DNA from 3 places in the Uliginosibacterium paludis genome. Region 3 is predicted to be linked to each of the others. Evidence: predicted binding sites of a transcription regulator. Region 3 holds the regulator's gene; each other region holds the start of a gene.

Region 1 (9,675 bases), on a different contig from region 3:
TGAGCTATCAAGTCGAAAGCGCTCGCGTTGAGCAGCGTACCGACCTGGACCGTCTGGTGATCGATATCGAAACCAACGGCGCTGTTGATCCTGAAGAGTCCATCCGGTTTGCCGCTCGCGTGCTGATGGATCAACTGTCGGTATTCGCCGACCTCGAAGGCACGCCGGTGGCTGCTGCCGAGCCCAAGGCGCCTCAGATCGATCCGATCCTGATGCGTCCGGTGGATGATCTTGAGTTGACCGTTCGCTCGGCGAACTGCCTCAAGGCAGAAAACATTTACTACATCGGCGACCTCATTCAGCGTACTGAAACCGAGTTGCTCAAGACCCCGAACCTGGGTCGCAAGTCGCTGAACGAAATCAAGGATGTGCTCGCTTCGCGTGGTCTCACGCTGGGCATGAAACTGGAAAACTGGCCGCCGGCTGGTCTTGAGAAGACCGTCTGAGCTGCAAGCAATAGGGAATAACGAAAATGCGTCACGGTAACGGCCTCCGCAAGCTCAACCGCACCAGCGCCCACCGCAAGGCTCTGCTGCAGAATCTTTCGAACGCACTGCTGCGTCACGAAGTCATCAAAACCACTCTGCCCAAGGCCAAGGAATTGCGCCGCGTGGTGGAGCCGCTGATCACTCTCGGCAAGAACCCGTCTCTCGCGAATCATCGTCTGGCGTTTGCCCGCCTGCGCGATCGCGAAATGGTGCTGAAGGTTTTCAACGAACTCGGTCCGCGTTTCGCCTCCAGGAATGGTGGCTACCTGCGTATCCTGAAGTGTGGCTTCCGTGTTGGCGACAATGCTCCGATGGCTTATGTCGAGCTGCTGGACCGACCGGAAACGGCCGAAGCTGTTGCTGCTGAATAAGCTGCCCGGCGCCTCAGAAAAAACCCGCCCTAGAGCGGGTTTTTTCTTGTCTGGCACAGGAAAGTCTCCGCAGTCCGGGCGTTTGCCGGTTTCGAGTTGCCGCGTGGCGCGCCATTGGCTTGCACCTGATGACGGCTTGGGGATTGTGCATCGCCCGTTGTCCGGCGTTTTCGGGGCTCCGTCCATGAAAATCACAAGCGGCATGGTTCAGGGCGTATCAGGCAGGGCGTTCGCGGACGTGCTTGTATCCTGACTGGCCATCCTTGACTGACGGTCGCGTGTGTTGTGGTGCGCCCAGGCGGACCGGCACGGCGGCTCAACTGAGGCCGCTTTATTCATTCGCGTTGTTTCGACGAGCCGGCGCGGCCCAATTGCCTGGGTTGAGATGACGGTTCGTCACTGTGCTTCTTCGGGCCCCTGCGCCGATAACATGCTCGTCCGGAGAACCCGGCTTCGGTCGGCCGGGTGAGCGGAGTCTTATTGGTTTGTCTTTGCTGACGACAGGAAAGGCGCGAGGTAGCGTCCGGTATGACTCTCCGGATGTTGACTCAGCGCCTCCGGAGTCCCGGCGGCCAGGATGCGGCCGCCGCCCGCCCCGCCTTCAGGGCCCAGGTCGACGAGCCAGTCTGCGGTCTTGATCACGTCAAGGTTGTGCTCGATGACAACGATGGTATTGCCGTGAGCGCGCAAGCGGTCGAGTACCTGAAGCAGGAGCTCGATGTCATGGAAGTGCAGGCCGGTGGTGGGCTCGTCCAGGATGTAGAGCGTGCGTCCGGTATCTCGCTTCGAGAGCTCGAGCGCCAGTTTTACGCGCTGTGCTTCGCCGCCCGAGAGTGTCGTGGCGCTCTGTCCCAGACGGATGTAGCCGAGCCCGACCTCCATGAGCGTGTCTAGCTTCCGCGAGACGCCCGGTACGGCTTCGAAGAAGCGCTGTGCTTCTTCCACTGTCATGTCCAGGATGTCGGCGATTGACTGTCCCTTGTAGCGGATTTCGAGGGTTTCCCGGTTGTAGCGCTTGCCGTGACACACGTCACAGGGAACGAAAACGTCGGGCAGAAAGTGCATTTCCACGCGAAGCATTCCGTCGCCCTGACAGGCCTCACAGCGTCCGCCTTTCACGTTGAAGGAGAAGCGCCCCGGGCCGTAACCGCGCGCCCTTGATTCGGGGACGCCGGACAGCAGTTCCCTGATCGGGGTCAGCAGGCCCGTATAGGTGGCCGGGTTGGAGCGCGGAGTGCGGCCGATCGGTGCCTGGTCGACGCTGATGATCTTGTCGAAGTGATCCATGCCATGCACGGCCCGGTAGGGTGCAGGCTCGATCGAACTGCCGTGGATGTCACGCGCGGCGATGGCGTAGAGGGTGTCATTGATCAGGGTCGACTTGCCAGATCCGGATACACCGGTGATGCAGGTCAGCAACCCGACCGGGATTTCCAGCGTGACGTCCTTGAGGTTATTGCCGGTTGCGCCCTCGAGCCGCAGCATTCTGGCTGGATCCGGACGCAGTCGTTTCGTCGGGACCTCGATTTTCCGCTTGCCGGTGAGGAAGGCGCCGGTAATGGAGTCCTGGCTTGCCGCCACCTCGGCGGGGGTGCCCGAGACGATCACTTCGCCGCCATGCTCTCCCGCTCCGGGGCCCATGTCGACGACGTGGTCGGCCATTCGGATGGCGTCTTCGTCGTGCTCCACTACGATCACGGTATTGCCGATGTCCCGCAGCCGGCGCAGCGTAGCCAGCAGGCGGTCGTTGTCGCGCTGGTGCAGGCCGATTGAAGGTTCGTCAAGCACGTACATGACGCCGGTGAGGCCGGAGCCGATCTGCGAGGCCAGCCGAATCCGCTGGGCCTCGCCGCCCGACAGGGTATCGGCCGAGCGATTGAGGCTCAGGTAGTCCAGACCCACGTCGATCAGGAATTGCAGCCGTGAGGCGATTTCCCGCATGACCTTGTCGGCCACCTGAGCCTTGTTGCCGCTCAGTTGCGTGCTGGCGAAATACTGCTGGCAGTCACGGATCGCCATGGCACCGATTTCGGGCAGGGACTTCGTTCCGATCCGGACGTTGCGCGCTTCCTTGCGCAGACGACTGCCGCCGCATTCGGGGCAGGGGCGTGTCGAGCGCAGCTTGCCGAGTTCCTCCTTGACGGCGACCGAGTCGGTCTCTTTCAGGCGGCGTTCCAGGTTCGGGATGATGCCTTCGAAGCTGTGCTCCTTGGTGACCGTACGCCCGGATTCCGACAGATAGCGGAAGGGCATGACGCGCTGCCCGGACCCATGGAGAACCACTTGCTGTACGGCTTCCGGGAGTGACTGGAAGGGCTCGTCGATCTCGAACTCGTAGAACGCTGCAAGGCTCTGCAGCATCTGGAAATAGAACTGGTTGCGGCGGTCCCAGCCACGGATGGCGCCCGCTGCGAGTGAGAGTTCCGGGTGAGCGACAACACGTGCCGGATCAAAGAAGTCATGGTGTCCGAGCCCGTCACAGCTTGGGCAGGCGCCCGCGGGGTTGTTGAACGAGAACAGCCGGGGCTCCAGTTCGGGAACGGCAAAACCGCATGCCGGGCAAGCATAGAGCGCCGAAAACGGGTGCTCCGTACCGGATTCCATTTCCACCGCCACTGCGCGGCCGTGCCCGTGTGCCAGCGCGGTCTCGAAGCTTTCGGCGAGGCGCTGGCGTGAGTCGGGGCGGATCTTGACCCGATCCACGACCACGTCAATGCTGTGTCGCCCTGCCTCATCCAGCTCGGGGATCTGGTCGATCTCACAGACCTTGCCATCGACCCGCAGCCGTACGAAGCCCTGTGCGCGCAGTTCCGCGATCAGATCGTTCTGGCTGCCGGGCAGTGCGGCCCCGAGCGGGGCAAGGAGCATCAGCGCCGTGCCTTCCGGCAAGGCCAGAACGTGATCCACCATCTGGGACACGGTATGAGCGATCAGGGGCAGATCGTGCTCCGGGCAGTGCGGTGTGCCGGCACGCGCGAAGAGCAGGCGCAGGTAATCATGGATTTCGGTGATCGTGCCGACGGTCGAGCGCGGATTGTGGCTGGTCGCTTTCTGTTCGATCGAGATCGCCGGAGAGAGGCCTTCGATCAGGTCGACATCCGGCTTCTCCATGAGTTGCAGGAACTGGCGGGCGTAGGCAGACAGGCTTTCCACATAGCGACGCTGGCCTTCCGCGTAGAGCGTATCGAAGGCGAGCGAACTCTTGCCCGACCCGGAAAGGCCGGTGATGACGGTCAGGCGGTTGCGCGGAATGTCGAGGCTGACATTCTTGAGGTTGTGGGTACGTGCCCCGCGGATGTGGATCCAGTCCATTGCTCGTGCTGCCAAGGGGAAACCGTTCAATATATAACGAGCCGTCCGGGCAGGGCCACGCATATTTTCCGCGCCGTCTGCCCATTCCGGGCGGTTCGCGGTAGCATCGCGCACTGTCGCCCGAGGGGCGCACGATCAACCGTCACCGCTCCGCCCTAAGGCCAGAACGGAGCAGGTTTTCTCGAAGGAGAGTGCATATGGCATCCGTAAACAAGGTCATCCTGGTTGGCAATCTGGGGCGCGACCCCGAAACGCGTTACGCCCCGAGCGGCGATGCGTTCTGCACGATCACGGTGGCGACCACCGACACCTGGAAGGATCGCCAGACCGGTGAGAAGAAGGAAGCTACCGAATGGCACCGTGTGGTTTTCAACGGCAAGCTGGCCGAGATCGCTGGCCAGTACCTGAAGAAGGGGCGGCCGGTCTATATCGAGGGCAGCCTGCGTACCCGCAAGTGGACCAACAAGGACGGCGTGGAGCAATACACCACTGAAATCCGCGCCGACCAGATGCAGATGCTTGGTTCGCGTGAGGGCGGCGAAGGCGGCGGCGGTGGAGCTTCCCGCGGTGGCTATGGCGGCGGGGACGATTACAACCAGTCGCGTGGTGGGGATGACTTCCAGCAGGCGCCGCGCCGGCCCGCAGCCCAGGCACCCCGGCAGGCGCCGGCTCCCGCCCAGGCTCCTGCCTCGGGCGGCTTCGGGGATTTCGACGACGACATCCCGTTCTGAGCCTTACCCGCTTGACCACCCGACCCCGTCTGGACTCCGTTCAGGCGGGGTTTTGTGTTTCTGAATGTTAAAGAGCGGAACTCTCTTGCACGTTTAGCACTCGATAGGGCAGAGTGCTAACATTCAGGCAGGTGAAGAACCTGAAGCAGAAGGAGATACAAGTCATGACTCAAGCCTTGGCCTTTCCGGTCCCGAATGCACTGGGCAACATCGATCAGTACGTCCAGGCCGTCAATCGCTATCCGCTGCTGACCGATGAGCAGGAGCACTCGCTCGCGCTGCGGCTCAAGCATGACAACGATCTGGATGCAGCCCGGCAACTGGTGCTCTCGCATCTGCGGCTGGTGGTGTCGATCGCACGCAATTACCTGGGCTACGGCCTGCCGCATGCCGACCTGATCCAGGAAGGCAACGTCGGCCTGATGAAAGCCGTGAAGCGCTTTGACCCCGACCGCGGTGTGCGGCTGGTGTCATTTGCCATGCACTGGATCAAGGCCGAAATCCACGAATACATCGTGCGCAACTGGCGGATGGTGAAGATCGCCACGACCAAGGCGCAGCGCAAGCTCTTCTTCAACCTGCGCAGCATGAAAGGCGACGTGGCTTCACTTTCGCCCGAGGATGTCGAGGGCATTGCGGCCAAGCTCGGCGTGAAGCCTGAAGAAGTCGTCGAGATGGAGACCCGCTTTGCCGGCGGCGAGGTGGCGATTGATCGCAGCCATGATGACGATGATGATCGCGCTGCGCCGATCGACTGGCTGGCGGACGAGTCGGCCGAGCCCGTCGAGGTTCTGGAAGCCGCGGAAACCGAGCGCCTGCATGACGAAGGCCTGCGCGGTGCGCTGGCCAGCCTGGATGAGCGCAGCCGTGCCATCGTCCAGCGTCGCTGGCTGGTGGAAGACAATCCCGCCACGCTGCACGAACTGGCTGCCGAATATGGCGTGTCGGCCGAGCGCATCCGTCAGATCGAAGTCAAGGCGATGCAGAAGATGAAGCTGGCGCTGAGCGCCTGAGCGCCTGTTGCCATCGTTCCTGCGCCCGGCCCTGGCCGGGCGTTTTGTTTTCAGAAGGCTTTTGCCACGTCGCACAAGGCGTCGAGAAAGACGCGCGTGCGCGCTGGCACAAGCCGACGCCCGGGCATCACGGCCCATACCGTGACGGCCGGCAGCTCCCAGTCCGGCAGCAGCCGGACCAGCAGGCCCTGACTGACCGCATCCTGTACGAAGCGGCTGGACATGCCCGCGATGCCCAGACCGTGCATGCTCAATTGGCGCAGCAGTGAGACCGAGTTCGCCTGCAGCAGGCCGGCCGGCAGGTCGTCCCAGAGTTCGTTGCCCCGTGTCAGCCGCCAGCGCTGGGGCTCGCCATTGCTTGCCATCAGATGCAGGGCGGTATGGCGCATCAGCGCATCAGGCTCGGTCGGTGTGCCAAAACGCTGGAGATAGGCCGGGCTTGCATAGAGCCCGCTGTGTATCTCGAACAGCGGCCGGGCGACCAGCGTGGCGTCGTCGGGCAGACGCTGCGCCACCCTCAGTGCGAGGTCGAACTGCTCGCCCAGGATGTCGACCCGCCGGGCGGACATGTCGAGCGTCAGCCGGACTTCCGGATAGGCCGCGGCGAATTGCAGCAGAAGGGGCGTCAGCAGCCATTCCGCGAAATCCGGCGGCATCGTGACGCGCAGCGAACCGCGTACCGCGGCCTGCCGGTGCTGGGCAAAGGCGGCGGCGGCTTCCGCCTCTTCCTGCAGACGGCGCGCGTGTTCGAGGATGCCCTGACCGAACTCGGTGATCAGCAGGCGGCGTGTACTGCGCGTGATCAGCCTTTCTCCCAGGCTCGCTTCCAGCGCAGCCAGGCGTCGCGAGACGGTGGATTTGGGCAGGCCGGCGCGTTCGGCGGCCGCCGAAAAGCTGCCGGCTTCAATCACGCGGGCGAAGAGCAGGAGATCGTTGGCGTCGAGATCCATGGCGGTAGATTGTTCCGACGGTGGAACAATGCTATCCGTTTTGATGGCTTCCGGTGCGTAAGGTGCGGGAATAAAGTGCACTCACCCCAAGATCTTTCAACGGAGAGCAAGCATGAACATCCTGCAAGTGAATTCCAGCGTCCGCGGCACCGCCTCGGCCTCCACCCGTCTGGCCAACAGCATCGTGGCCCGCCTCCAGTCGCTCAAGCCGGGCTCCAGTCTGGTGGTGCGCGATACCACGACCCAGCCGGTACTCGACGAAGCCGCGCTGGGCGCCATCTTCACGCCGGCCGACGCCCGCACGCCGGAGCAGGCTGCCCGCGCCGCGATTGACCAGGCCACCATCGCCGAAGTGCAGGCGGCTGACGTGATCGTCATCGGCGTGCCGATGTACAACTTCGGCGTGACCGTCCAGCTCAAGGCCTGGATCGATGCGATTGCCAAGGCCGGCGTGACCTTCCGTTACACCGAGAACGGCCCTGAAGGCCTGCTCAAGGGCAAGAAGGTCTATGTCGCCCTCGCACGCGGCGGTCTGTACAAGGACACCCCGGCCGACTCGCAAGTGCCTTACCTGCGCAGCGTGCTGGGTTTCCTGGGCATGACCGACGTCACCTTCATCCATGCCGAAGGCCTGTCGATGGGTGAAGAGGCTGCTAACAAGGCCTTTGCAGGCGCCGAAGCCGAGATTGCCGCCCTGGCGCTCTGAGCGGTTTGCGGGCGCAGCGCAGGCTGCGTCCGGTACAAGTTAAGGAGTGGATCATGAGCAAGAGCATTGAGGGGCTGACGTCCCGCAAAGTGGAGCGTCTTGTGGCTGGCCGGGCGACTTCGGACGGCGCAGGCGTGAAGCTGACGCGCGTGCTGACCCAGGATCTGCAACGCCGGCTGGATCCCTTCCTGATGCTCGACGCGTTCCGCAACGAGAAGGCAGACGACTACATCGGCGGCTTTCCGGACCATCCGCACCGTGGCTTCGAAACCGTGACCTACATGATTGCCGGACGCATGCGGCATCATGACAGCGCCGGTAACGCCGGCCTGCTCGGGCCTGGCGGCGCGCAATGGATGACCGCGGGCTCCGGCCTGATCCATTCCGAATTGCCTGAGCAGGAAGAGGGCCTGATGGAAGGCTTCCAGCTGTGGCTGAATCTGCCTGCCCGCGACAAGATGTGTGCACCGCACTATCGCGATATCCCGAGCGAGGCGATTCCCGAGACGGTGACGGACGCGGGCGTGCACCTGCGCGTGATCGCCGGCGAGAGCCATGGCACGACCGGCGCCGTGGTGCGCCCGGTGACCGAGCCCCTGTTCGTGGATGTGCATCTGCCTGCCGGTACGGTGTTCGAGCAAGCGCTGCCTGTCGGCCACAACGCTTTCCTCTACACCTATCGTGGCGAGGTCAGCGTGGAAGGCCGGGCGGTGCCTGACCGCAACATGGCGATTCTTGCCAACGATGGTGCCGCCGGCGTGCGCATCGAGGCGGCAGCAGACTCCTGTGTGATTCTGGTGGCGGGGGCTCCGTTGCACGAGCCGATCGCGCAATACGGTCCCTTCGTGATGAACACGGCCGAGCAGATCCAGCACACCTTGCGGGATTACCAGAGCGGCATGTTCGAGGCCGCCGTCGTCCAGCGTCGCTGACGGATTCGCCGGTTTCCCCTTTGCGGCAGGCCCTCACGGGTCTGCCGTTTTTGCGTATCAGTACTTTCGAGCATTCAAGAATCACCTTGGCCCGTCGTTGTCGCAGGGAACGCGACCGGCGGAAAGCCTTCGCTTTCTGCGCGTACGGGAGAATGTGATGAAACTCACCATCGTCAAAAGACTGTGGATCATGATGGCGCTGGCCAGCTTTTCCCTGCTGGTCGTCGGCGGCGTGGGGCTCTGGTATGGCGGCCGCGTCGATGCGGCGCTGACCGATGTGAACCAGGATACGGTGCCCAGCCTCAATGCCGGCGCGGTGATGGGGGTGCTGATGACCCGTGTGCAGGGAACGGTCCTCAATCACATCCTCAACACCGATCAAAGCCGCATGACCATCCTGGATCAGACCATCGCCGGGCAGTTCAAGGCCATTGATGCCGCGTTCTCGCGCTACGAGTTGCTGATCTCCGACGAGGAAGACAAAAAGCTGTTCGAAGCCTGCGTCAAGGCGAGGAATGACTTCAGGGAGATTGCCGACAAGGTGCTCGAATACTCCCGCCGCAATGAAAACGACACGGCCCGTCTGATGGCCGAGCGCCAATTGATTCCGGCCGGGCAGGTCGCCTCCGATGCAGTCAAGGCGATTGCCGAGTTCAATGCGAAACGGGCCGAAGACGGCGGCGCGCTGGCCGAGCGCGAGGGCGCGCGTGCGCGCACCCTCATGAGTATCGTGATCGTCTGCGCGATCCTCCTGACGGGCGTCATCGGTTTCATGCTCTTGCGGAGCATCCGCAATGGCCTCGCCAGCGTGCAGGAGCGAGTGGCGCATATCCAGCGCGAGCGGGATTTCACCACGCGCATTCCGGTCAATGGCGACGATGAGCTCGGCCAGACCGCCCGTGCGCTGAACCAGTTGCTCGAAACCATGCAGCAGAACCTGCGCAGCATCGCGGACAGCGCCCAGGCGGTCGCAGGCGCCTCCAGCCGCATGGCGACCACCTCGGATCAGGTTGCTACCGCCTCGCATGCGCAGAGCTCGGCGGCCTCCAGCATGGCTGCGGCGGTGGAGCAGATGACGGTGAGCATCGCGCACGTCGGTGACCGGGCCGCCGAAGCGCGTGCCCTTTCGAACGAGTCCGGCCGCCTGGCGGGTGAGGGAGAAGAAGTGATCG
Region 2 (9,675 bases), on a different contig from region 3:
CGACACTCCGACAAATCCCGGATTCCGGTTTTCGACATGCGGCGCAGTTCGCTTTGCTCAGTGCGCCCTACGAGCTGAAGAGCAGGTGGCGCCGGTTTACCAGTGAGGAGCGTGTCGTGAGCGTTTTCGCGGTGTGTGAGGCGGAGGATCAGGCTTGAAGCGCCCTGCAAGCTCCGGACGCTGGCTTTGATCCCTTACCCGGGTGACTTGCTGCCTTCGCCGTGCGTGCCGTTGTGCTGCGGGCTCAGGCCTGCGCCGGGGGCGGTGGTGCGCACAGTTGGCTGACGAGCCAGGTGCAGCCTGCGATGGTCGCCACGAAGCCGGCGAGGAACCAGGGGAAAGGCAGCACGCCGTAGGCCAGTGGCTTGGCCACGCCGAGGAAGCTGCCGTAGAGCAGGCTGCCGGTCGAGATGCCGAACATCAGATTGCGGCGCAGGGGCGACGCGCGCTGCAGGGTCCGCCGGATCAGCCAGGAATTCGCGCCCCACAGCAGCACCAGGCTCACCTTGGTCCACAGCTTGGGGTTGTTCAGATAGGTCATCGGATCGTTCAGGTAGAGACCGACGCCGATCAGGATCGCGCCTGAGATCCACAGATGCGCCTCGCCCCAGCCGAAGACATGGCGCCACAGCGGGTGACTGCTTTCCTCGCCGCGCAGCACGCGGGCAAAGTGGAACACGGCCATCATCGCCGCCACGGTGGCGAGCAGATGGTAGAGCGCCGCGAGCGCGACGATGAACTTGGCAAACATGGCAGGCAACACGATCCGGAGGGCGCAGCACTCCCCGGGAGTGAGGAGGTGCTTATCATACGCAAATGATACCTACTCTCATTTGAAGGCTATTCATCTGCATCAAGAAAGGCTCACTACGGAGGGCTTTGGCGAGGAGTGGTGACGAGTTCAAGCTGTGAAGGGGTTTGAGCGAACGCGTAGCCCGGATGAAACGAAGTGGAATCCGGGGTTGAGGCTCCGAGAAGCCCCGGATTCCGGCTTTTAGCCTTCATCCGGGCTACTTGCTGCGCGCCGGAGAGGCAAAAAGCGAGGCCTGACCCCGGTTTTCGGAGAGGACCAGCTGGCGCTGGTTTCCGTAGGGTGCGCATTGCGCACCATTTCGCAGAGTCCGCGTGCGCGGTGCGCACCCTACCGGGCTGGGAGGACTTTGAATGGCTGATAGCGTAGCCCGGATGCAGCGTAGCGGAATCCGGGTTGAGGCTCGGACAAGCCCCGGATTCCGGCTTTCAGCCTTCATCCGGGCTACTTGCTAGCTCCGGCCTTTACCCCGTCCCTCTACCTGCAATTCGCGCATAGTGTCTTGCTTGAGCAGATGTTCGATAGTGCGGACTGGCATCCCGCCAAGGTCGCAGGGGGTAACACATGAACGAACCACAGAAGGTAACTGCACACAAACGCTGTCCTGTTAAAGGTTTTAGGGTTTGCGTCAGTCATAAGTACCAAGAAGGCATGCCACCTCATAGTTTCGACTGCACACGCAAGCTTGAATGCCATGTGTCCACGCCTTATCCAGGCGGAGCTGGCAGAAGTGTCAATTTGCACCTTTGCCCGCTCAACACTCAGAAACCTTAGAAAGACGAAACCCCGCCGAAGCGGGGTTTCGTTTTGATGCTTTGGTGCAAAGGCTGCACCGGTCGCGGGAATCGTAGCGAGCGGGCCGAGGTCGAAACGCGGAGCGGAAACGTACGAGCAGTACGTTGAGCACCACAGTTTCGAGATCGGCACGCGCAGTAGATTCCACGCGTGCCGGAGGGCATTACATGCCCATGCCGCCCATGCCACCCATGCCGCCCATGTCGGGCATGCCGCCGCCAGCCGGCTTGTCTTCGGCCAGTTCGCCGACCATGCAGTCGGTGGTGAGCATCAGGGATGCCACGGAAGCGGCGTTCATCAGCGCGGTGCGGGTCACCTTGGCCGGATCCAGCACGCCCATTTCGACCATGTCGCCATAGACGCCGGAAGCGGCGTTGTAACCGTAGTTGCCCTTGCCTTCCAGGACCTTGGAGACGACCACGGAGGGCTCGTCACCGGCGTTCTGGACGATCTGGCGCAGCGGCTCTTCGATCGCGCGCAGCACGATCTTGATGCCGGCTTCCTGATCGGGGTTGTCACCCTTCACCGAGCCGATGTTGGCACGGGCACGCAGCAGGGCCACGCCACCACCGGCGACGATGCCTTCTTCCACTGCAGCGCGGGTAGCGTGCAGGGCGTCTTCAACGCGAGCCTTCTTTTCCTTCATTTCGACTTCGGTGGCAGCGCCAACCTTGATCACGGCCACGCCGCCGGCCAGCTTGGCCTTGCGTTCCTGCAGCTTTTCGCGGTCGTAGTCGGAGTTGGAAGCGTCGATCAGGGCGTCGATCTGGGCCACGCGCGACTGGATGGCGTCAGCGGAACCGGCGCCGTCGATGATGGTGGTGTTTTCCTTTTCGACTTCAATGCGCTTGGCTTGGCCGAGGTCGTCCAGGGTGGCCTTTTCGAGCGACAGGCCGACTTCTTCGGAGATCACCTGGCCACCGGTCAGGATGGCGATGTCTTCCAGCATGGCCTTGCGACGGTCGCCGAAGCCCGGAGCCTTGACGGCCACGGTCTTCAGGATGCCGCGGATGTTGTTCACCACCAGGGTGGCCAGCGCTTCGCCTTCGACGTCTTCAGCCACGATCAGCAGCGGACGGCCAGCCTTGGCGACCTGTTCCAGCACCGGCAGCAGGTCGCGGATGTTGGAGACCTTCTTGTCGAACAGCAGGACGAAGGGGTTGTCCAGGGTGGCGATCTGGCGATCCTGGTTGTTGATGAAGTAGGGCGACAGGTAGCCGCGGTCGAATTGCATGCCTTCGACGACATCCAGCTCGTTGTCCAGGCTCTTGCCGTCTTCAACGGTGATCACGCCGGCCTTGCCGACCTTGTCCATCGCGGTGGCGATGATTTCGCCGACGGATGCGTCGCTGTTGGCGGAAATGGAACCGACCTGGGCGATTTCCTTGCTGGTGGAGCAGGGCTTGGCGGTCTTCTTCAGCTCTTCGATCAGGGCGGCGACAGCCTTGTCGATGCCGCGCTTCAGATCCATCGGGTTCATGCCGGCGGCCACGAACTTCATGCCTTCGCGCACGATGGCCTGGGCCAGCACGGTGGCGGTGGTGGTGCCGTCACCGGCCACGTCGGAGGTCTTGGAAGCGACTTCCTTGACCATCTGGGCGCCCATGTTCTCGAACTTGTCCTTCAGTTCGATTTCCTTGGCGACGGAGACACCGTCCTTGGTCACGGTCGGGGCGCCGAAGGAGCGCTCCAGCACCACGTTGCGACCCTTCGGGCCGAGGGTCACCTTGACGGCGTTGGCGAGGACATTGACGCCAGCAACCATGCGTTCGCGAGCGGAATCGCCGAACTTGACTTCTTTAGCAGCCATTTCTTACTCCAGAAATTTGAATGAATTCGTGTGGGGAAAGTCGGGAGGCGCGCGTCGCGAGCGGGGCGCGATGAAGGCGAGGAGCGGAAACGTACGCGTTGTACGTTGAGCACCACAGCCTTCAGCCCGGCCCGCGCAGTAGCGCGAGACCGATCTTTAGGCTTCGATCACGCCGAAGATGTCTTCTTCACGCATCACGAGCAGTTCAACGCCATCAACCTTGACGGTCTGGCCGCTGTACTTGCCGAAGATCACCTTGTCGCCAACCTTCAGTTGCAGGGCGCGGACGGAGCCGTCGTCCAGCAGCTTGCCGGTGCCCACGGACACCACTTCGCCCATGTCGGGCTTTTCAACGGCAGAGCTGGCCAGAACGATGCCGGAAGCAGTCTTCTCTTCGGCTTCAACGCGCTTGACGACAACGCGGTCGTGCAGGGGACGAATCTTCATATTCACTCCTGTTTAAGGGCTTGATTCAAAAAACTTGGGCACCAGGCCCGGGGGTTTCCGGGGGCGGGCCGACCGGCATGAACCGGTTTTGTTAGCACTCACCCCTGACGAGTGCTAATGATAGGGGCGGGGTAGGGTGATTTCAAGGGCAGGGTTTTCAAAATAATCATGGACCTGCCGCATGGCCCGATGGCGCGGCTCGCGCCGTGCAGCCCTGCACGCCTCGGGCTCAGAGACCGCCGGCGGGGGCGTGCGCCGGCAGGGTGTCGGGCGCCTGCAGCAGGCTTTCGGCGAAGTTGTGGGCTTCGGCCAGCGAGCGCAGGGTGTTGCTGCCAGCCGGTGTCTTGAGCGAGGCACAGCTTGTTTCGCTGCCGAGCTGGCAGCCGCTGCTGAGCGGGCAGCCGGCAAAGAGTTCGGCGGCCCAGTCGGCAAACACGCGGACTTTCGGCGACAGGTGCCGGTTGTGCTGATAGAGCACCGAGATCGGCATCGGGGCGGACTGCAGATGCGGCAGCACCTCGATCAGATCGCCGCGCTGCAGTTCGCGGAACACCATGAAGCGCGCCGGCTGGATCAGGCCGAAGCCCTGCACGCCGCAGGCCACATAGGCGTCGCCGTCATTGACCGAGACGACGCCGCGCATCTTGATCTCGGTCGTTTCGCCGTCGACCAGGAAATCCCAGTCGATGTTGCGGCCGGTGCGGCTGGAGAAGTAGTGCACCGCCTGGTGGTGCTCCAGCAGATCCTCGATCGAGGTCGGAATGCCGTGGCGCTCGATGTAGGCCGGGGCGGCGCAGACCACGCTGCGGAAGGTGCCGATGCGGCGGGCGATCAGGGAGGAGTCGCGCAGCTCGCCGATGCGGATCACGCAGTCCACCGCCTCGCGCACCATGTCGACCGGGCGGTCGGTCATGCCGATCACGATCTCGAGATCGGGGTAGCGCTGGTGGAACTCGCACAGATTGGGAATCAGGATCTGGCGCCCGATCACCGGCGGCACGTCGATGCGCAGGCGACCGCGCGGGCCACGCTCGGCGTCAATGAACGAAGCTTCGGTGTCTTCGAGCTCGTCGAGGATGCGCACGCAGCGCTCGTAATAGGCCGCGCCGTCCGGCGTGAGGCTCAGGCGCCGCGTGGTGCGGTTGAGCAGCCGCACCTTGAGGCGTTTCTCCAGACTCTGGATGGTGGTGGTGACGGTCGCGCGCGGCAGGCCGAGGCTGTCGGCTGCCGCGCTGAAACTGTTGGCATCCACCACCCGGGTGAACACCTGCATGGCCTGGAAGCGATCCATTTCCTGCTCCTGAGGGAGGCCCGATGTCGCTGCGCGAGCCCAAGGGTCTCGATTGATTATTCGTGAGTGCTGAATAGTGTTGCCGGAATTTGCGTATTTATTCAAGTTAATTCCTCCGACATCATTCACTCAGGCCCACGCCGCACCCCAGCGACGAAGCACCGGACCTTCGATCCGTGCCGCTTTTCCCACCCCCGCCTCATCAGCAAGTTCCAGGAGTCGTCTCATGTCTTCCGAATCCCGCTCCCAACTGGCGCTTGCCGTGACCATGACCCTCATGATCGCGGCTGCTGCCGGTCTCGGTGCTTTCAGCATCACCGCCGCCGAAGCCGATGAACCCGCTGCCGCCCCGCCCGCCACGGCGGTGGAGGTGGCACGCGTGCCCAGCCGCAAGGTCGTTGACTGGCAGCGCTACTCCGGCCGGCTCGAAGCCGTCGAGCGGGTCGAGATCCGGCCGCAGGTCTCCGGCCAGATCACCCGAGTGCATTTCCAGGATGGCAGCCTGGTGAAGAAGGGCGACCCACTCTTCACGATTGATCCGCGTCCGTTCCAGGCCGCACTCGACCAGGCACGCGCGAGTCTCGCCGCGGCGGAGGCCCGTGCGGCTTTCACTGCGTCCGAACTGGCGCGCAGCGAGCGCCTGCTGGCCGACAACGCGATCGCGCGCCGCGATCACGAGAGCCGGCAGAACGCGGCCCGCGAAGCCGACGCCAATCTGCTCGCCGCCCGTGCAGCGGTCGAGGCGGCGAAGCTCAATCTTGCCTACACCAGCATCACCGCGCCGGTTTCGGGCCGCGTCTCCCGCGCCGAAGTGACGGCCGGCAATGTGGTGGCTGCCGGTGCGGCTTCGCCGGCGCTGACCTCGGTGGTGTCGGTGGCCAAACTGTATGCCGCCTTCGATGTGGATGAGCAGACCTATCTGCGCAGCATCGCGGCCAGCCGCCAGGGCAAGGCCGCGCCGGTCTTCCTCGGGTTGGCCAGCGAAGACGGCTACCCGCGCCAGGGTCAGGTGAGCTCGGTGGATAACCGCATCGATGCCTCCTCCGGCACGATCCGCGTGCGGGCGGTTTTCGATAATCCCGATGGCATGATGCTGCCGGGGCTTTATGCGCGCATCCGGCTCGGCGGTACTGCCGAGCATGAAGCCGTACTCGTCGATGAGCGCGCCGTGTCGACCGATCAGGACAAGCGCTTCGTGCTGGTGCTCGACGACAGCAACCACGCGCAATACCGCGAGGTGCGCCTGGGGGCGGTGCAGGACGGCCTGCGTGTGGTCGACAGCGGGCTCAAGGCTGGCGAGCGCATCGTGGTCAATGGCCTGCAGCGGGTGCGCCCCGGCGCCTTGATCGCGCCCACCGAGGTGCCGATGCAGGCGCCCGGAAGTGTCGCACCGAAGCTCGCCAGCGCTGCCCATGGCTGAGCCACGCGGCGAAAACAAGAAAATTCCAGGGAGCCCCCCATGAATATCTCGAAGTTCTTCATCGACCGCCCGATCTTCGCGGGCGTGCTGTCGGTGCTCATCTTGCTCGCCGGTGTGCTGGCGATGTTCAAGCTGCCGATTTCCGAATACCCGGAAGTGGTGCCGCCCTCGGTGGTGGTGCGCGCGCAGTATCCCGGCGCCAATCCGAAGGTGATCGCCGAAACCGTGGCTTCGCCGCTGGAGGAATCCATCAATGGCGTCGAGAACATGCTCTACATGCAGTCGCAGGCCAACAGCGACGGCAACCTCGCGGTGACCGTCTACTTCAATCTGGGCATGGACCCGGACAAGGCCCAGCAGCTGGTGCAGAACCGTGTCTCGCAAGCCTTGCCGCGTCTGCCCGCCGACGTGCAGCGCCTCGGCGTGACGACCACCAAGAGCTCGCCCACGCTGACCATGGTGGTGCACCTGCTCTCGCCGGACGACCGCTATGACATGACCTATCTGCGCAACTATGCGCTCATCAACATCAAGGATCGCCTGGCGCGGATTCCGGGGGTCGGAGAGGTGGCGCTGTGGGGCGGCGGGAATTATTCCATGCGCATCTGGCTGGATCCGGGCCGGGTGGCGCAGCGCGGTCTCACCGCGAGCGAGGTGATTGCCGCGATCCGCGAGCAGAACGTGCAGGTGGCCGCCGGCGTGATCGGCGCCTCGCCGAGCGCGCCCGACGTGCCCTTGCAGCTCTCGGTCAACACCCAGGGCCGCCTGCAGACCGAGGAGCAGTTTGCCGACATCATCCTGAAGACCTCGTCCGATGGCGGCGTCACCCGCCTGGGCGACGTCGCCCGCGTCGAGCTCGCCGCTTCCGAATACGGCCTGCGCTCGCTGCTCGACAACAAGCCCGCGGTGGCGCTTGCCATCTTGCAGTCGCCCGGGGCCAATGCGTTGGACGTCTCCGCCCGCGTGCGCGAGACGATGGACGAGCTGGCGAAGGAATTCCCTGCCTCGGTCGAGCATCGCATCGTGTACGACCCGACGCAGTTCGTGCGCGCCTCGATCGAGGCGGTGATCCACACCCTGCTCGAAGCCATTGCGCTGGTGGTGCTGGTGGTGATCGTGTTCCTGCAGACCTGGCGTGCCTCGGTGATTCCCCTGCTGGCGGTGCCGATCTCCATCATCGGAACCTTTTCGCTCTTGTTGGGCTTCGGCTATTCGATCAACGCGTTGAGCCTGTTCGGCATGGTGCTCGCGATCGGCATCGTGGTGGATGACGCGATCGTGGTGGTGGAGAACGTCGAGCGCAACATCGAGGCCGGCCTCTCGCCGCGCGATGCGACTTACCGCGCGATGCAGGAAGTCAGCGGGCCGATCATCGCGATCGCGCTGACCCTTGTGGCGGTGTTCGTGCCGCTGGCCTTCATGACCGGCCTGACCGGGCAGTTCTACAAGCAGTTCGCGATGACCATCGCGATCTCCACGGTGATCTCGGCTTTCAACTCGCTGACGCTCTCGCCGGCGCTGGCCGCCATCCTGCTCAAGAGCCATGGCGCCGAGCCCGACTGGCTGACCCGCGTGATGAACCGCGGTTTCGGCGGATTCTTCCGCGTCTTCAACCGCTTCTTCGGACGTGCCTCGGAGCGCTACTCGACAGGGGTTGCTGGTGTCATACGCCGCAAGGGCGCCAGCATGGGCGTGTATGCGCTGCTGCTTGCTGCCACGGTCGGCATCGCGTGGATCGTGCCGGGCGGCTTCGTGCCCGGGCAGGACAAGCAATATCTGGTGAGCTTTGCGCAGCTGCCCAATGGCGCGTCGCTGGATCGCAGCGAGGCGGTGATCCGTCGCATGACCGACATCGCGCTGGCGCAGCCTGGCGTCGAGAGCGCGGTCGCTTTCCCTGGTCTGTCGATCAACGGCTTCACCAACAGCTCCAGCGCCGGCATCGTCTTCGTGACGCTCAAGCCGCATGAGGAGCGCCGCGGGCCGGCGCTCTCGGCCGGTGCGATCGCAGGTGCCCTGAACCAGAAGCTCTCGGTCATCCAGGAAGCTTTCGTGGCGGTCTTCCCGCCGCCGCCGGTGCTGGGCCTGGGCACGCTGGGCGGCTTCAAGATGCAGCTCGAAGACCACGACGCACTCGGCTATGCCGAACTCGATCGCGCAACACAGGCCTTCCTCGCCGCCGCGGCGAAGGCGCCCGAACTCGGGCCGTCCTTCTCGAGCTACCAGATCAATGTGCCGCAACTCGATGTGGATCTGGATCGCGTCAAGGCGCGTCAGCTGGGCGTGCCGGTGACCGATGTGTTTGACACCATGCAGATCTATCTCGGCTCGCTGTATGTGAATGACTTCAACCGCTTCGGTCGCGTGTATCAGGTGCGGGCCCAGGCCGATGCGCAGTTCCGCGCGCATCCGGAAGACATCCTCCAGCTCAAGACCCGCAACCGTGATGGCGAGATGGTGCCGCTCTCCTCCCTGGTGCAGGTGAAGCCCGGCTTCGGCCCCGAGATGGTGGTGCGCTACAACGGCTATACCGCGGCCGATATCAACGGTGGCCCGGCGCCCGGCTATTCCTCGGACCAGGCGCAGAAGGCGGCCGAGCGCATCGCCGCGCAGACGCTGCCCAAGGGCATCCGTTTCGAATGGACGGACCTGACCTACCAGAAGATCATCGCCGGCAACGCGGGCATCTGGGTCTTCCCGATCAGCGTGCTGCTGGTCTTCCTGGTGCTCGCCGCGCAATACGAGAGCCTGACCCTGCCGCTGGCCGTGATCATGATCGTGCCGATGAGCATCCTGGCCGCGCTGACCGGTGTCTGGCTCACGCATGGCGACAACAACATCTTCACCCAGATCGGGCTGATGGTGCTGGTGGGGCTGTCGGCGAAGAACGCGATCCTGATCGTCGAGTTCGCCCGCGAGCTGGAGCTGCAGGGGGCCAGCCCGCTGCAGGCCGCGATCGATGCGAGCCGGCTGCGCTTGCGGCCGATCCTGATGACCTCCATCGCATTCATCATGGGCGTGGTGCCGTTGCTGACCTCTTTCGGTCCGGGGGCCGAGATGCGGCATGCGATGGGCGTAGCGGTGTTCTTCGGCATGATCGGCGT
Region 3 (9,675 bases):
GCCGTGGCGGGCGGTTCGGCGAGCCAGTCCGTCATGTGGCTGGACGCGATTTTCCGCAGCGCGTGGATGAAATCCGGGCGTTCGTTCAGGCAGTCGATATAGCCGAACTCACGTCCGCCGGCCTGGAGGAAGGCGGCCTTGCATTCCATGCCGATCTCCTCGATCGTCTCCAGACAGTCGGATACGAAACCGGGGCAGATGACATCGACCTTCTGCACGCCTTCCCTGGCCATCTTCTGCAGGCTGGGCTCGGTGTAGGGCTGAAGCCATTCGGCTCGCCCGAAGCGCGACTGGAAGGTCACCAGGTATTGCTCCTGGGTGAGCGAGAGGTACTCGGCCAGCAGGCGTGCGGTTTTCTGGCATTCGCAGAAGTACGGGTCCCCGCGATCGAGCGAAAAGCGGGGGGTGCCATGAAAGCTCATGACCAGCCTGTCGGGGATGCCGTGCTGGTGCCAGTGCTCCACCACACGCTCGCCCAGCGCGCGGATGTAGTCCGGATGATCGTGGAAGCTCCTCACGAAGCGCAGTTCGGGCAGGTTGCGGATCTTCAGCACCGCGCGCGCCACCGCATCGAAGCTGCTGGCACTGGTGCTGGCGGCATATTGCGGATAGAGCGGCAGCACCAGGATGCGGTCACAGCGTTTTTCCTTCAGGCGCATCAGCGCGCCTTCCACATCCGGCTGACCATAACGCATGGCGTATTCAACCTGCAGCGCGGGATGTCCGGCTTCGGTGAAATAGCCTGCCAGCAGCTTGGCCTGGCGCTCGGTGTGCAGGCGCAGCGGCGAGCCTTCCTTGCTCCAGACCTTGGCGTATTTTTCGGCGGACTTCTTCGGACGCGTTGTCAGCACGAAAAGGTTCAGGATCAGCCACCAGAGCGCCCGGGGAATCTCGACCACACGCGGGTCGGACAGGAACTGGCGCAGGTAGGGGCGTACGGCCTGGGCGGTGGGAGCGGCCGGGGTGCCCAGATTGATCAGCAGCACACCGATGCGGGCGGGCTGGCCGTGTTCGTGACGGGGTTCGGGAAGGTATCGGGGCATGGCGTGCGAAGTCTCGGTTCCTGTGGTCGACCCTGGCCGGCGGAGAGGGTTCGGTGCGTCAGTGATTCAGCAGTGTTTTACCAGCAAGCCGGCCAGCGCGTGCGGCGCTGGCCGCTATGGAGGGAATAGCTCAGGCCTGACCCGAGAGCGCGTTCGAGAGCAGGCGGGCGGTGATGTCGACGATCGGAATCACGCGTTCATAGGCCATGCGTTGCGGGCCGATGACCGCGATCGTGCCGACGACCTGACCGTCGACTTCGTAGGGCGCGGTGACGACGCTGCATTCGTCGAGCGGGCTGATGCCGGATTCGCCACCGATGAAAAGCTGCACGCCTTCTGCGCGATTCGAGATATCGAGCAACTGAACAAGGCCCGACTTCTGTTCGAACATGCGGAAGAGTTCGCGCAGCCGGCTCATGTTCGAGGAAATGTCGTCCACCTCCAGCAGCTTGCGCTCACCCGAAATCAGGTAGCTGCTGCCCTGATCCTCCATGGCGTCCTGGCCGGCGGAAATCGCGGCGGACATCAGCTCGGTCATGTTCTGCTGGAGCTGGACCAGCTCGCTGCGAAGGTGATCGACCATCTCGCCGAACGCAAGTCCGGCACAGTGGTGGTTGAGGTAATTGGCCGCAGTGACCAGCTCGGAGGAGGAGTAGGGGCGCTGCGTGAAGAGGATGCGGTTCTGCACATCGCCGCCCATGGTCACGATGATCAGCAGCACGCGGGTGTCCGACAGGCTCACGAACTCGATCTGGCGCACCTTGGCGGCTTCGCGCCGTGGCGCCGCCACGATGCCGGCGAAGCTGGTGAGCTCGGAGAGCAGGCTGGAGGCCGCGGACAGCACCCGGCGCGGCTCGTCCGGATGGATATGGGATTCCAGCTCGCGCACCTCGGTCTGCGCCAGCGGCTTCACGGTGAGCAGCGTGTCGACGAAGAGCCGGTAGCCGCGTGCAGTGGGGATGCGCCCGGCCGAGGTATGCGGGCTGGTGATGAGCCCCATCTCTTCCAGGTCGGACATCACGTTGCGGATGGTCGCTGGCGAGAGCTCCAGCCCTGATTGCTTCGACAGCACGCGCGAGCCCACGGGCTGACCCTCGGCGATATAGCGTTCGACGAGCGTCTTGAGCAGCAGCTGGGAGCGTTGATCGAGTTGCGACATGGGCAGATTGTAAGGGCTCCGTCGCGCGCGCGGGAGAGGGTTTCCGGCGAGGGGTGTCGCACTGTTGCATGGGCGGCTCACAGGCCGGTGATGCCTGTGGTTTAATCCCGCCCATGAGCGAGGAATTCCGAATTGTTGCCGTGATCGGCAAGTATCGCAGTACTGACGTCTCCGGTTCGGTGGCTGCGATGGCGGCTTTCCTGCGCGATCGGGGTATCGAGGTCTGGATCGAAGCCGGCACGGCCCAGCTGGGTGGCAACGAGGCCGGGCATCGCGTCGCCAGCATCGAGGAGATCGGCGAGTATGCCGATCTGGTGATCGTGCTGGGGGGCGATGGCAGCATGCTGACGGCCGCGCGGGCGCTGGGCATGCACCAGCTGCCGCTGGTGGGCGTGAATCAGGGCCGGCTGGGTTTTCTGACCGACGTGTCGCATGCCGAAATGTTCGATCGGGTGGGCGAGATCCTGGACGGCCGCTACCTGCGCGAGCGTCGTTCGCTGCTCGAAGTGGAGCTCTGGCGAGAAGGCCTGCATCTGCGCACTGCCATGGCCCTCAATGACATCGTGCTTTCCCGCGGCGAGATCGGCCGCATGATCGAATTCGAGCTCTCGGTGGATGGCGAATACATCTACACGCAGCGCTCCGACGGCATGATCATTGCCACGCCGACTGGCTCCACCGCCTACGCGCTCTCCGCCAATGGCCCCATCCTGCACCCGCGCCTGGCTGGCATCGTGCTCGTGCCGCTGTGTCCGCATGCGCTGACCTACCGGCCACTTGCCCTTGCGCAGGACAGCGTGGTCGAACTCAAGGTGCTCGGTGACCGGGCGCGCGACGCGGTGGTGCACTGTGATGGCCAGACCATCGTCGAAGTCGGGCGCGGCGATGTGCTGCGCATCCTGCGTTCGGACCACGGCGTGACCCTGCTGCACCCGGAGGGCTACAGCTATTTCAACGTTCTGCGCGAAAAACTGCACTGGAGCGCAGTGCCCGATCTTTCCTGATGAACTGTATGTCTATACAGTTCAGGCCGCATCCTTTCCATTCCCTGACTTGAGTTGAAGCCATGTTGCGTCGTCTGCTGATCCAGGATTTCGTGCTGGTCGATCGCCTTGAACTCGATTTCCGTACCGGATTCGGCGCGCTGACCGGCGAGACCGGTGCCGGCAAATCCATCCTGCTCGATGCGCTCTCTCTGCTGCTGGGCGAACGGGCCGATGGCGGCATGGTGCGCGCAGGACGCGAGCGGGCCGATCTGGCGGCCGAATTCGAGCCGGAGGCCGGCGCGCCGGTTTTTGCGTGGCTGCGTGAACAGGATTTCAACATCGAGGACGGCCTCGTCCTCCTCCGGCGTGTGGTCGATGCGGGCGGCCGCTCGCGGGCCTATATCTGCGGCATGCCGGCGACGGCGACCCAGCTGCGCGAGCTGGGCGACTTCCTCGCCGACATTCACGGCCAGCATGCGCATCAGGCCCTGTTGCGGGCGGATGCACAGCGCCTGCTGCTCGACGGCCATGCCGGCCTGCTGCCGGCAGCGCGTGAGGTGGCTGCGGCCTGGCGTGACTGGCAGGCCGCCCGTCGTGCGCGTGAGGAAGCCGAGAAGGGCATGGAAGCGCTTCAGCAGGAGCGCGAGATGCTGGCGCATCAGGTCGGCGAACTCGAGAAGCTCGCCTTCGAGCCAGCCGCCTGGGAAGAAACCAATGCCGAGCAGGGGCGACTCGCCAATGCCAGCAATCTGATCGAGGGCGCCGGTGCTGCGCTGGATGCCATCAGCGACGGCGAAGTGCCGCTCGCTGGCGAGGTCGAGCGCATTGCCGCGCGCCTGGGCGAGTTGAGCGGGTTCGATGCCGCGCTGGGCGAGATTGCCGAGCTGGTGTCGGAAGCCGCGATTCGTTTGGATGAAGCCGGTCACGCCCTGCGCCGCTATGCTGATCGCGTGGATCTTGATCCGGCCCGACTGGCCGAGGTTGATGCGCGCATCGACGCGGTGGTGAGCACGGCGCGCAGGTATCGGGTGCCGCCCGAAGGCCTGCCCGCGCTGCTGGAAACGAGCGCTGCGCGTCTGGCGAGCCTTGCCGAGCTGGCGGATCCGGCGGCCCTGCTGGCCCGTGAGTCGGCTGCCCGCGAGGCTTTCATGAACCGGGCCGGCCAGCTCTCGGCCGCGCGCCGCGAATCGGCCGTCCGGCTGGCTGCCGGGGTCACCGAAGCGATGCAGGAGCTCGCGATGGCCGGTGGCCGTTTCGAGATCGCGCTGCAGCCCGAGCCGGAAGGTTCGGCCAACGGGCTGGAGCGCATCGAGTTCCTGGTGGCCGCCAACCCGGCCCAGCCGCTGCGACCGCTCGGCAAGGTGGCCTCGGGCGGCGAGCTCTCGCGCATCGGGCTGGCGATCCAGGTCATCACCTCCGAATCGCAGTCGGTGCCGACCCTGATTTTCGATGAGGTCGACAGCGGCATCGGCGGCCGTGTGGCAGAGATCGTCGGCCGCCGTCTGCGCGAACTGGGCCAGGGGCGCCAGGTGCTGTGCGTGACCCACTTGCCGCAGGTCGCTGCGCAGGCTGACTGGCAGTGGCGGGTGGCGAAGGACAGCAGCTCCGGCGAAACCCGCTCCGAGCTCATCGAGCTGGACGAAGCCGGTCGCATCGAGGAAATCGCCCGCATGCTGGGCGGCGTCAACATCACCGAGACGACGCGCAGCCACGCCGCCGAACTGCTCGGTCTGGCCTGAGCCGGAAAAAACGCCAGCGCGGCAATCCGGATCAAGTGCGAGCGGGGCGCATGGCGCCATACTCGGAGGCTGTTTCAATCCCCTGTAGCTTCCCGACATGAACACCTCCCTCGCACATCAGCAACTGATCGAACTCTGGCCCGACCAGCCTCCCGGCTCGGCTGGTCTTTCCCTCGTGCAGACCGTCGAAGAGCGCAGCCCGGACGTTTCGCAATTTCGCGACCGTGCGGTCACCGGCATCGGCCAGCCGACGCTGACTGTCTGGAAGCCAGCGCAGCCCAATGGCACCAGCATCGTGCTGGCGCCCGGCGGCGGTTATGTGCGGGTGGTGCTCGACAAGGAAGGCATTGAAATCGCCGAATGGCTCAACACCCTGGGCGTCACCGTTTTCCTGCTGCTCTACCGCCTGCCGGGCGAAGGTCATGCGGAGCAGAGCAAGGTGCCGTTGCAGGATGCGCAGCGCGCGCTGCGCCTGGTGCGCGCCAATGCTGCAGCCTGGGGGCTCGCCGCGGACCGCGTGGGTGCGATGGGATGTTCGGCCGGCGGTCATGTGATCGGCTCGCTCGCGACCCTCTTCGAGCGTGAGGTGTATGCACCGGTGGATCTGGCGGATCGCGTGTCGGCGCGGCCGGACTTTGTTTCGCTCCTCTATCCGGTGATCACCATGGACCGCCGCTGGGCGCATCCGGGTTCGCGTCAGCGCCTGATGGGCTATGCCAGCGAGGTCGGGCACGACGCTGCACTCGAAGCCGCGTGGTCCTGCGAAAAGCAGGTGACAACCGAAGTGCCGCCCTGCTTTATCACCCACGCGGCAGACGATGCCTCGGTGCCGGTGGAGAACGCGCTCGACTTTCATCGTGCGCTGCTCGCCTGCAAGGTCAGCGCGGCACTGCATGTCTTTGAAAGTGGTGGTCACGGCCACGGTATCCGGCTGGCAAGAGGCAAGCCGGTGGAAGCCTGGACGGGCCTGTTCGAACGCTGGCTGCGCCAGCATGGCTGGATTGCCTGAGAGGAATCACATGAGTCTGGACGCTGATCTTGAGCGCATCACCCTGCAGGAAGAGCGCCTGCAGTTCGCCACATTCGACGCGGATACCGCCTGGCAGCTCGGCTGCCACCTGCGCGAGCAGGCGCTCGCGGCCGGCCATGCGATCGCGATCGAAGTCCGGCTGCATGGTTTTCCGCTGTTCTACAGCGCGCTGGGCGGCACCTCGCCAGACAACGCCGAATGGCTGCGCCGCAAGCGCAATGTGGTCGAGCGTTTCCACAAGAGCTCGTATGCCATCGGCTTGCTGATGGAAAAACGCGGCATGACGCTGAGCGAGCGCTACGGCATCCCGCTGGCAGACTTCGTGGCCGCTGGCGGCGGTTTCCCGCTGCGCGTGCGGGGCGTTGGCGTGGTCGGCTTCATCGGCGTCTCGGGCCTCGCTCAGCGCGATGATCACGCTTTCATTGTTGCCGCGCTGGCCGATTTTCTCGGTCTGTCGCGGGCCGAGCTTGCATTGCCTGAAGCCGACTGAGTCCGGCACGTGTATTGAAAAAGGGGGAGTTCAAATGTATCCAGCACGTCGAGCGTTGGCAGGCCTGAGTTGCGGGCTTGCAATTGTCATTCTTTCGGCTTGTTCCTCGAAGGGCGGCAGCGAGGGCCAGATTCTGACCGGTCTGGTGTCGGCTGAAATGCCGTTTGCCGGCGCCCGCGTGACGGTGCTGGATGCCACCGGGCAGACGCGCACTGCGCAGGCCGACGAGCGCGGTGTCTATCGCGTGGATACCAGCGGGCTGGTCGCTCCACTGCTGGTCTCCGCGATCGAAGCGGGCAGCAACACCAACTGCCGCTACAACGCCACGCTGCGCGCACGCTGCATGGCTTCGGTGCTGACGGAGCTCGAGCGGCACGACAACGTGGCGAACGTGAATCCGCTGACCGATCGCATCGTCTCCGACGTGGCGGTGAGCCTGGGTTTCCAGGGGCCGCAACAACTGGTGGAATCCGGCAAGGCGGCCGGGATCAGGGAAGAGGCTGTCGAGCTCGCGCGGCGTGAATCCCTGGCGGGGTTTTCCGCGGCACTGAAGGCCGCCGGCGTGAAGAACGTCAAGCGCTTTGATGCTGTCAGCATTTCCACGGCGGATGGCCTGCAGGGCCTGGGCGCGGTGCTGGAAGTCGTCAATCACAATCGCAACTACGACAACCCGAGCAGCGAGTCGGGCCATACCGTGCTCACCGACATCAGCTTCAGGCCCATCGTCGGCCTGGTCGGCAAGGGGCCTTACGAGCCGCTCGATTACCCGCGTGCGAAGGCTGAACTCGCGGCCATCCAGGGTGCGAAAGCGCGAGTGCTGGTGGTGGGGGATTCCACCGCCGCGACCTATGAACGCGAACGTCTGCCGCGCATGGGCTGGGGTCAGGTGTTCGAAGCGCGTTTTCGTGATGACGCCGGCGTGAAGGTGCTCAATGGCGCGCGCTCCGGCCGCAGTTCGAAGGATTTCTTCATGGGCGGCTGGTATCAGCAGATGGCCCGCTTCATGAAGCCGGGTGATCTGGTGCTGATCAATCACGGCCACAATGACCAGAACTGCGATGGCAGCAAGAAGGAGCGCGGGCCCGCCGATGTGGCCGGGCTCTGCACCTACCCGGATGACATTGCGGGCAAGCCGCAGTTTCCGGAGGGCAAACCCGAGATGAGTTTCCACAACTCGCTGCAGCGCTATGTGGACATGGCCCGCGCAGCCGGTGCCACGCCGGTGCTGCTGACGCCCACCACGCGGGTCTGGAATGCTTCACGCAAGGAAGGCTTCCCGGTGGTGCACCAGCATCTGACCCAGCAGAACGAAGCAGGCGGCTTTGCTTATACCGGTGACTATTCGCGCACCATCGGAAACACCGCGAAGGCGGCTGGCGTGCCGCTGATCGATCTCGAAGCGAAGACCATCGCCTTTGCCAACGCACATGTGGCGGATTGGAAGGACTACTGGCTCGCGATCGGCGACTTCAAGGCCTATCCGTATTACGCCACGCAGTCTTCCGGCACGCAGGCCAAGCCCGACACCACCCACTTCCAGCAGAAGGGCGCGGAAGCCGTCGCTGCCATGGTGGCGGACGGCATTCGCGAAACGCCGGCGCTGCGCGAGTGGGCCGAGCGCCTCAAGCCTTGAGGCCCGAGCAGGCTGAGGAAAACTACATCGGCAGGCCGACGTAGTTTTCCGCCATCGTGGCCTGGGCGGGCTCCGAGTGCAGCAGGTAGTCGAGCTCGGCTTCCTGCATCTTCTGGCCGAAGCCGGCGTTCTCTGGGAAGTTGTGCATCAGCGAGGTAAACCACCAGGAGAAACGCTCGGCTTTCCAGATCCGCGCCAGCGCGCGTTCGGAATAGCGCGCCAGACCTTCTTCGCTGTGCGTGTTGTACCAGGCGTCCAGCGCCTCCGCGAGATAGCTCACATCCGAGGCGGCGAGGTTGAGCCCCTTGGCGCCGGTCGGCGGCACGATGTGCGCTGCGTCACCGGCGAGGAACAGCCGGCCGAAACGCATCGGCTCGGTCACGAAGCTGCGCAGCGGCGCGATGCTCTTCTCGATCGAGGCGCCCGTCACGAGGGACTCGGCCGCTGCCGGATCGAGCCGGCGGCGCAGCTCGGCCCAGAACTCTTCGTCACTCCATTGCTCGACCTTGTTGTCGAGCGAGCACTGCAGGTAGTAGCGGCTGCGGGTGTGTGAGCGCATGCTGCAGAGCGCGAAACCGCGCGGGCTCTTCACATAGATGAGCTCGTCCGATACCGGCGGCACGTCGGCCAGCACGCCCAGCCAGCCGAAGGGATAGATCTTCTCGAAAGTGCGGTGGGCGCCGGCCGGCACACTGGCCCGGCACACGCCATGAAAGCCGTCGCAGCCGGCAATGAAATCGCAGGCCAGCGTGTGCTGAACGCCATCTTTGGTGAAGCGCACTTCCGGATGCGCGCTGCCGAAATCATGGATGCTGACGCCTTGCGCTTCATAGACCGTTGGCAGACCCTCGGTGGCGCGCGCTTCCATCAGGTCGCGGGTGATTTCAGTCTGGCCATACACGGTGACATGCTTGCCACCGGTCAGGCGGGCGAGGTCGATGCGGTGGCGCTGGCCGTCGATGCAGAGCTCGTAGCCGTCATGGAGCAGGCCTTCGCGATGCATGCGGGTCGCGACGCCTGCGCGTTCGAGTGCGTCAGCCGTGGTCTGCTCGATCACGCCGGCGCGGATGCGGCCCAGCACATACTCGCCGGTCTGCCGCTCGATGATGACGTTGTCAATGCCGGCGCGATGGAGCAACTGCCCCAGCAGCAGGCCCGAGGGGCCGGCGCCGATGATGGCCACGCGGGTGCTCTGCGGGATGTTCATGTCTTGTCTCCTCCGGCGTCTGACGCGCCTGTACGGAATGCACTGCGGATCAGTGCGGATCCTGGTCGATTTCGGTCAGGGTGGCGGCGTTGTAGCGCTCGCCGTGGATGTGGGCCGGCTGGAACAGGCGGTCCAGCTCGCGAAGCTGGGCCTCGCTCAGCACGACGCTGGCGGCCCCCATGTTTTCCTCCAGATGGCTGATCCGGGTGGTGCCCGGAATCACGCTGATGATCGGGTCGCGCAAGAGCCAGGCGAGTGCCAGCTGCGGCAGGCTGCAAGCGGCCTCCTGCGCGATGCGGCGGGCGGCTTGCGCGAGCGGCAGGTTGGCTTCCAGGTTGGCGGCGTCGAAGCGCGGCATCGACAGGCGCAGGTCACCGGGCGTGAGGCT

The links. The regulator HrcA, encoded in region 3, represses chaperone genes, less so after heat shock. The targets are predictions, from matches to a motif close to TNTTAGCACTCNNNGNCNNNGAGTGCTAANA.
Positions count from the first base shown of each region.
Region 1: rpoH (RNA polymerase sigma factor RpoH) is a predicted target of HrcA. The motif match lies at 4,994-5,024, and genes of this name have one in related genera.
Region 2: ABDB87_RS05940 (co-chaperone GroES) is a predicted target of HrcA. The motif match lies at 3,953-3,983, and genes of this name have one in related genera.

Region 1 covers NZ_JBDIVF010000008.1:129,370-139,044, reverse strand. The annotation lists gene ABDB87_RS16620 (DNA-directed RNA polymerase subunit alpha) at 1-446, shown strand, start outside; gene rplQ (50S ribosomal protein L17) at 473-859, shown strand; gene uvrA (excinuclease ABC subunit UvrA) at 1,337-4,171, opposite strand; gene ssb (single-stranded DNA-binding protein) at 4,369-4,902, shown strand; gene rpoH (RNA polymerase sigma factor RpoH) at 5,067-5,915, shown strand; gene ABDB87_RS16595 (LysR family transcriptional regulator) at 5,966-6,865, opposite strand; gene ABDB87_RS16590 (FMN-dependent NADH-azoreductase) at 6,978-7,571, shown strand; gene ABDB87_RS16585 (pirin family protein) at 7,625-8,503, shown strand; gene ABDB87_RS16580 (methyl-accepting chemotaxis protein) at 8,661-9,675, shown strand, end outside.
Region 2 covers NZ_JBDIVF010000002.1:193,554-203,228, reverse strand. The annotation lists gene ABDB87_RS05950 (hypothetical protein) at 245-751, opposite strand; gene groL (chaperonin GroEL) at 1,770-3,416, opposite strand; gene ABDB87_RS05940 (co-chaperone GroES) at 3,573-3,863, opposite strand; gene ABDB87_RS05935 (LysR family transcriptional regulator) at 4,093-5,154, opposite strand; gene ABDB87_RS05930 (efflux RND transporter periplasmic adaptor subunit) at 5,381-6,574, shown strand; gene ABDB87_RS05925 (efflux RND transporter permease subunit) at 6,614-9,675, shown strand, end outside.
Region 3 covers NZ_JBDIVF010000003.1:27,834-37,508, forward strand. The annotation lists gene hemH (ferrochelatase) at 1-1,043, opposite strand, end outside; gene hrcA (heat-inducible transcriptional repressor HrcA) at 1,174-2,202, opposite strand; gene ABDB87_RS08950 (NAD(+) kinase) at 2,316-3,206, shown strand; gene recN (DNA repair protein RecN) at 3,269-4,927, shown strand; gene ABDB87_RS08960 (alpha/beta hydrolase) at 5,025-5,936, shown strand; gene ABDB87_RS08965 (heme-degrading domain-containing protein) at 5,947-6,447, shown strand; gene ABDB87_RS08970 (GDSL-type esterase/lipase family protein) at 6,482-8,080, shown strand; gene pobA (4-hydroxybenzoate 3-monooxygenase) at 8,103-9,287, opposite strand; gene ABDB87_RS08980 (aldo/keto reductase) at 9,337-9,675, opposite strand, start outside.